2 regions of the Bacillus sp. SRI_025 genome follow, and region 1 is predicted to be linked to the other one. Evidence: a T-box and tRNA genes for the amino acid it is inferred to sense, from the RefSeq annotation. Region 1 holds a T-box; the other holds one or more tRNA genes.
The links. The T-box of region 1 lies ahead of thrS (threonine--tRNA ligase). A T-box ahead of a tRNA ligase gene usually reads a tRNA of that ligase, here a tRNA-Thr.
Positions count from the first base shown of each region.

Region 2: it encodes a tRNA-Thr, which carries the amino acid that the T-box ahead of thrS (threonine--tRNA ligase) is inferred to sense. The anticodon was not compared.

Region 1 is NZ_JBYEGB010000005.1:61,829-65,103, forward strand. Features, by position in the region: gene thrS (threonine--tRNA ligase) at 1-1,566, opposite strand, end outside; T-box leader at 1,620-1,844, opposite strand; T-box leader at 1,882-2,105, opposite strand; gene AC20OE_RS14835 (HNH endonuclease) at 2,295-3,053, opposite strand; gene AC20OE_RS14840 (DNA alkylation repair protein) at 3,273-3,275, opposite strand, start outside.
Region 2 is NZ_JBYEGB010000007.1:186,493-189,767, forward strand. Features, by position in the region: gene rocF (arginase) at 94-1,005, opposite strand; tRNA gene AC20OE_RS17690 (tRNA-Gln) at 1,142-1,213, opposite strand; tRNA gene AC20OE_RS17695 (tRNA-Tyr) at 1,218-1,302, opposite strand; tRNA gene AC20OE_RS17700 (tRNA-Thr) at 1,331-1,403, opposite strand; tRNA gene AC20OE_RS17705 (tRNA-Val) at 1,407-1,482, opposite strand; tRNA gene AC20OE_RS17710 (tRNA-Glu) at 1,489-1,563, opposite strand; gene murQ (N-acetylmuramic acid 6-phosphate etherase) at 1,784-2,695, shown strand; gene AC20OE_RS17720 (MurR/RpiR family transcriptional regulator) at 2,710-3,275, shown strand, end outside.

The DNA of each region.
Region 1 (3,275 bases):
TAGGAAACGATCTAGAGAACCAAAAATGGCGCTGTGAATCACAACTGGTCGTACCTTTTCATTTTTTTCATTGATATATGTTAAATCAAATTTCTCAGGCATTTGAAAATCCAGCTGAATTGTGGCGCACTGATGGCTCCGCTGCAGGGCATCTTTAATATGAAAATCGATCTTCGGTCCATAAAATGCCCCATCTCCTTCATTTAGCTGGTAGTCGACCTTTAGACGATCAAGCACATTTTTTAGTGCTGTTTCGGATATTTCCCAAATGGCATCATCCCCTAAGGCTTTTTCTGGACGAGTGGATAGCTCGACGGAATACTCAAACCCAAATGTCCGATACACATGATCAACTAATTGGAAAATCCGTTTGATTTCAGCTTCGATTTGATCTTCTCTTAAAAAAATGTGAGCATCATCTTGGCAAAATGTCCTGACCCTGAACAATCCATTTAACGCTCCGCTAAATTCATGACGATGCACCTGGCCAAACTCAGCCATTCTGATCGGGAGGTCTCTGTATGAATATAAGCTGTTTTTGAACATGAGCATATGCCCTGGACAGTTCATCGGTTTTAAAGCAAAGCTTGTATGGTCTACTTCTGAGAAATACATATTTTCATGATAATGATCCCAGTGCCCTGACTTTTCCCAAAGCTCTTGGTTCATCATAAACGGTGTACTCACTTCTTCGTATTGCGCTTTTCCTCGCACTTCTCTTGAAAAGGCCATTAATTCATTTCTGACAATCTGACCTTTTGGTAAATAAAACGGCATGCCTGGTGCTTCTTCTGAAAACATAAAGAGGGATAACTGCTTCCCTAATTTCCGGTGATCACGTTTATTTGCTTCTTCCATGAAATGAAGATAATCAGCTAGATGATTTGGATGCTGAAACGCTACACCATACACTCGCTGCAAGACATCCTGATTGCTATCTCCCCGCCAATAAGCCCCTGCAACACGTGTTAGTTTAAATGACTTTAAGTACCCTGTAGAAGGTACATGCGGCCCGCGGCATAAATCTACAAATTCTCCTTGCTGATAAACTGTGATGGCTTCTTGAGAGGGTAACCCTTTTAAAATATCCAGCTTATATGGATCATGTGCAAACAGCGCTTCTGCTTCTTTGTAAGAGACCTCTTTTCTTTGGATGGGATGATTCTCATTTATGATGTTTTTCATCTCTTTTTCAATTTCTTCCAAATCCTCTACGCTTAATGTTTGATCGAGCTTCATATCATAGTAAAATCCATTTTCAATGACAGGACCGATTCCTAGTGTGACATTGTCATATAACCTTTTCACAGCCTGGGCTAATACGTGTGCAGATGTATGGCGCAGCACTTCAACCCCTTCTTTTGAATCAAGTGTGACAATAGACAGCCGAACATCGCTGTTTAGCTTTTCACTTAAATCAACCATTTGATCATTGACCTTTCCCGCCACCGCTTTTTTTCTTAAGCTCGGACTAATATGGAAGGCAACATCTGCAACAGTCGTACCTGCGGGAAACTCCTTTATCTTTCCATCTAGAAATTGAATCTTCACCATGTTTTCTCTCATAACTGACACACCTTTCCTATTTTTTGAAATAAAAAAAACACACCCATCCCTCATAGAGGGACGAATGTGTAATCCGTGGTTCCACCCAAATTCCCATAACGCGTATTCGCTTTATGGCTCTGGTGCCGTAACGCGGCATTGACGGTATTGGATACTGCAATTTTCCCCAATACAGCTCAAAGGTGGTAAGACAGCTTTTCTGCGTTAGGAAGATTTCAGCGTGACTTCCCTCTCTGGTAACCGATAAAAGCTGCTCATGTCCTTTTCAAAGCAATGATCCTATATGAGTGTACAAAAAAACACACCCATCCCTCATAGAGGGACGAATGTGTGATCCGTGGTTCCACCCAAATTCCCATAATGCGTATTCGCTTTATGGCTCTGGTGCCGTAACGTGGCGTAAACGATATTGGATACTGTAATTTCCCCAATACAGCTCAAAGGTGGTAAGACAACTTTTCTGTGTTAGGAAGATTTCAGCGTGACTTCCCTCTCTGATAACCAGTAAAAATGGCTCATGTCCTTTTCTTCGCTTTTAATTTCTCCATATCTTACATGATGATAATGGATGATGTAAAGCTTTATTTTGAGTAAAGCTAATGAAATTCATTCTTTAAAATGGCATTTTGAGTGATTTTACTCAGGCTATAATCAATTTGCCCTAAATACTCAATTAGCATCCTAATGTAGGTAGTAATCTTAAGCCAGCCATAATTCCCTTAGATTTCTCAATCCTGATAATACGTGTATAACTGTGAAATTTCTATCTCAATTCCACCTTTAAGAAGTCTCTCTCTCCTACTGTGAAATAGCTTATCTAATATTTCTTTCTTGTCCTCAAATCGTCCATAATGGATTTTCTTATGACAGACTAAACAAATTGAAACAATATTAGCATGGATGTCTAAACTGTGATCAAATTGATCCTGATATTGCATTGGTATCAAGTGGTGAGCCTCTACATAATTCTCTCCATTAAACTTAGAAATAAAATGCTTATGCTGTTTATCGAACTCACATAAATAATCTGCATCAGCAACAGCTAAAACTGCATATTTAGGATTTCTACTCCATACCTTTTTATTTTTCACTAACCTATGTTCAGGCTTATCTCTTGGCTTATCCTCAATATCAGCTCTACCGACATCAGCAGGATCTCCTATTAGGTACTTTTCAAACTCCTGCTCCTCTTTAAATAGCTCTGCTTGCAACTCAGAATCATCATAATATTCAATGTATTTTTTAAAATGATTTAAAGCTACACTATACATCCTATGTCCTTTTTCATTCTTCTTTTTGAACTCTGGATTACTAAGAATTTCATCGATAAAGGCAGCATCAGTTAGATTAAATAAATTAATCTTCTGTAATCCATAGTCTCCTAATTCTGAGGATATAGTGCCGATCGCTTTAGAGTATCTTCCAATAGAGTATGGTTTTATATTTGTATAAGTTCTCAACCAATCAGCAAAAGTATCTTGATTCATCAATGGTACGACTCACTCTCTCTGTATATTGTTTTCTTTATAGATAGATATTCAGAAGAATTAATATGCTCTATTGAATGGTTACAAAAACAATATTTGACTCAAACAAAACTTAATTTATACCATTCTGAAGAATATACCTGCATACCTCTAAGAATTTCTCCTGAATCATTCAGATAAAAATTCCCTCAAAAAAGGAAATTTAGTTCATGTTCTTTTTCA
Region 2 (3,275 bases), on a different contig from region 1:
TTTTTGACAGTGTGTTACGCTTATCAACCGGTAAAAACCTTAACATATCCTTAAATTTTCCCAAAACAAAAAAGAACGGGAACAAGTCCCGCTCTACAATAACTTTTCACCCATTAACGATCCAATTAATGCCACAGCCGCTTCTGCTGTTTTGTTTTTCTCATCTAAAACCGGATTTACTTCAACAAATTCAGCAGACGTTAAAATACCCGCCTCCTCTAAAAGCTCCATTGCAAGATGACTCTCCCGGTAACTAATGCCGCCTGCTACCGGAGTGCCTACACCAGGGCATTCCGCTGGGTCTAGCCCGTCTAAATCAAGCGAGAGATGGACACCATCTGTTCTTTCCTTTAGATAAGCAATAGCTTCCTCCATCACCCTTGTCATCCCTAAACGATCAATTTCATGCATCGTATAGACTTTAATGCCTTTCTCTCGAATCAATGCCCGCTCTCCTTCATCTAAGGATCGAGCACCAATTATAACGACATTTTGAGGTTTCAATTTAGGCGAATAACCGCCAATGTTTGTTAAATCAGCATGCCCAAAACCAAGACTGACAGCAAGCGGCATGCCATGAATATTTCCAGAAGGAGAGGTTTCCTCCGTATTCAAATCCCCGTGTGCATCATACCAAATGACTCCTAAGTTTTCATAATGCTTGGCTACCCCAGCAAGTGTGCCAATCGCAATGCTGTGATCACCACCTAAAATGAGCGGAAACGAACCTGATTGCACAATACTGTCAACCTTCTCAGCAAGCAGCTGATTCGCCCCAGCATTCTCGGTCAAATTTTTTAGCTTTTCACTTGTATATAAACCTTTCTCATCATCTCTTTGTTCAACTGGAATATCTCCTAGATCCTCCACATCAAATGAGAGCGTTTCCAATTTTTCTTTTACGCCTGCACAACGAATCGCACTCGGCCCCATATCGACGCCCCTTCTCGTTTGCCCCAAGTCCATCGGAACTCCAACAATCGTGACCTTCTTTTGCTCTCCCATATGTACATCCCCTTTCCGTTCATGCTTATATTTTACTTTCTTGATGCCTTCTGACTCAACTCGACAACATTTTGAATAGTTATACAGTCCCTCCGCCAACATAAAAAAAGACACCTTTTTGAAAAAGGTGTCTTAACTGGGCTAGCTGGATTCGAACCAACGCATGACGGAGTCAAAGTCCGTTGCCTTACCGCTTGGCTATAGCCCAAAAATGGTGGAGGGGGACGGATTCGAACCGCCGAACCCGGAGGGAGCGGATTTACAGTCCGCCGCGTTTAGCCACTTCGCTACCCCTCCACATATGGAATTGATAAAGATAAAACAGTGCCGGCAAGAGGACTTGAACCCCCAACCTACTGATTACAAGTCAGTTGCTCTACCAGTTGAGCTACACCGGCATATGGTGGAGGATGACGGGCTCGAACCGCCGACCCTCTGCTTGTAAGGCAGATGCTCTCCCAGCTGAGCTAATCCTCCACATCATGGTGACCCGTACGGGATTCGAACCCGTGTTACCGCCGTGAAAGGGCGGTGTCTTAACCGCTTGACCAACGGGCCAGTTTGTCAAGTTTGTTGTTTCCGTGAAGCTGACAAAAGTTATTATATACAGGTTGTCCCCCTTTTGTAAAGGGGATTTTTATTTTTTTTATTTTCTAACTATTTGCTCCCTATTTATTCAACATTTCTACTGAAATATAATTTCAATATTCAAATATAATATTGAAATTTCGTACCATACTCAATATACTGAAAATGAAGAAATAAGGAGGTATGTCACATGCAGCCATCTCAACTGCGTTCTTTGACAACAGAATCAAGAAACCCCAACACAATGGGAATTTCTCAAGCAGATCCGCTTGAAATACTCCAGATGATTAATGAAGAAGATATGAAGGTCGCTCAAGCAGTCAACCTTGTACTTCCCCATGTCAAAACAGCAAGTGACTTTGCCTATGAATCCATCTCAAATGGAGGCAGACTCGTTTATTTAGGCGCCGGAACAAGCGGCAGAATTGGCGTAATGGATGCTGTCGAATGTCCCCCAACCTATAGCGTCTCACCTGATGTCATTGTAGGCATCATGGCAGGCGGAGACTCAGCTTTTTCTCAAGCTGCCGAAGATGTGGAAGATAGTGAAGAAGCCGGCAAACAGGATTTAGTACACATCCACCTGACATCAAAAGATACAGTCGTCGGAATTGCCGCAAGCGGCAGGACACCTTATATCATCGGCGCTTTAAACTATGCAAAGTCAATTGGAGCTAAAACAGTAGCACTCAGCTGCAATAAACAAGCAGAAATTAGCGAGCTTGCAGATTGCGCCATTGAGGTCATTGTAGGACCAGAAGCCATCACTGGGTCAACAAGAATGAAAGCAGCATCCGCTCATAAAATGATTTTAAATATGCTTTCCACCTCAGTCATGATCAGACAAGGCAAAGTATATGAAAACCTGATGGTTGATGTTAAAGTCAGCAATCATAAATTAAAAGAACGCGCCATCACCATCATTCAACATGTGACAAATGCTTCCTACGAACAAGCCGTGAAGACTCTCGAAGCAGCAGACTTAGAAGTCAAAACCGCCATCGTCATGCTCCAAACAAACACAGACAAGAAAACAGCCAAAGATTTACTGAGCAAAACGAATGGTCATATCGACAAAGCGATCTCACGTTATCAATCCTAAAGGAGGTAGAGCTCATGTCAGCAGGTGGACTTACCCTACTACACACAATCAAATCAAAGCTCCCCCAATCTGAAAAAATCATTGCAGACTATATCCTTGCCCATCCTGACAAAGTCATTAAAAGTACAGTACACGAAATCAGTCAGGCAGCCGGCGCAAGCAGCTCTGCAGTCATCCGTCTTTGTAAATCTCTCGGGCTGGATGGCTATCAAGATTTAAAAATGCGGATCGCTGGAGACTTGATGCATGACGATAAACAAGGCTACAGAGATATCGAACAAGATGAACCACTTCAATCCATTATTCAAAAAACAGCTGGAAACTCGATTCAATCGATTAAGGACACCGCTTCTATTTTAAATGCAGATGCTTTAGAAAAGGCTGTTCAATTACTGCTGAATGCAAACCAAATTCATTTTATCGGTGTTGGTGCATCTGGCATCGTCGCAGCTGATGCCCAGCAGAAATTTCTCAGAATTAACTATGCAGCGACAGCCTTCACTGACATGCACATTGCATCTACGGTCATTGCAAATGCAGGAGAGAATGACATTGTGTTTGGTATCTCCTTTTCAGGAGA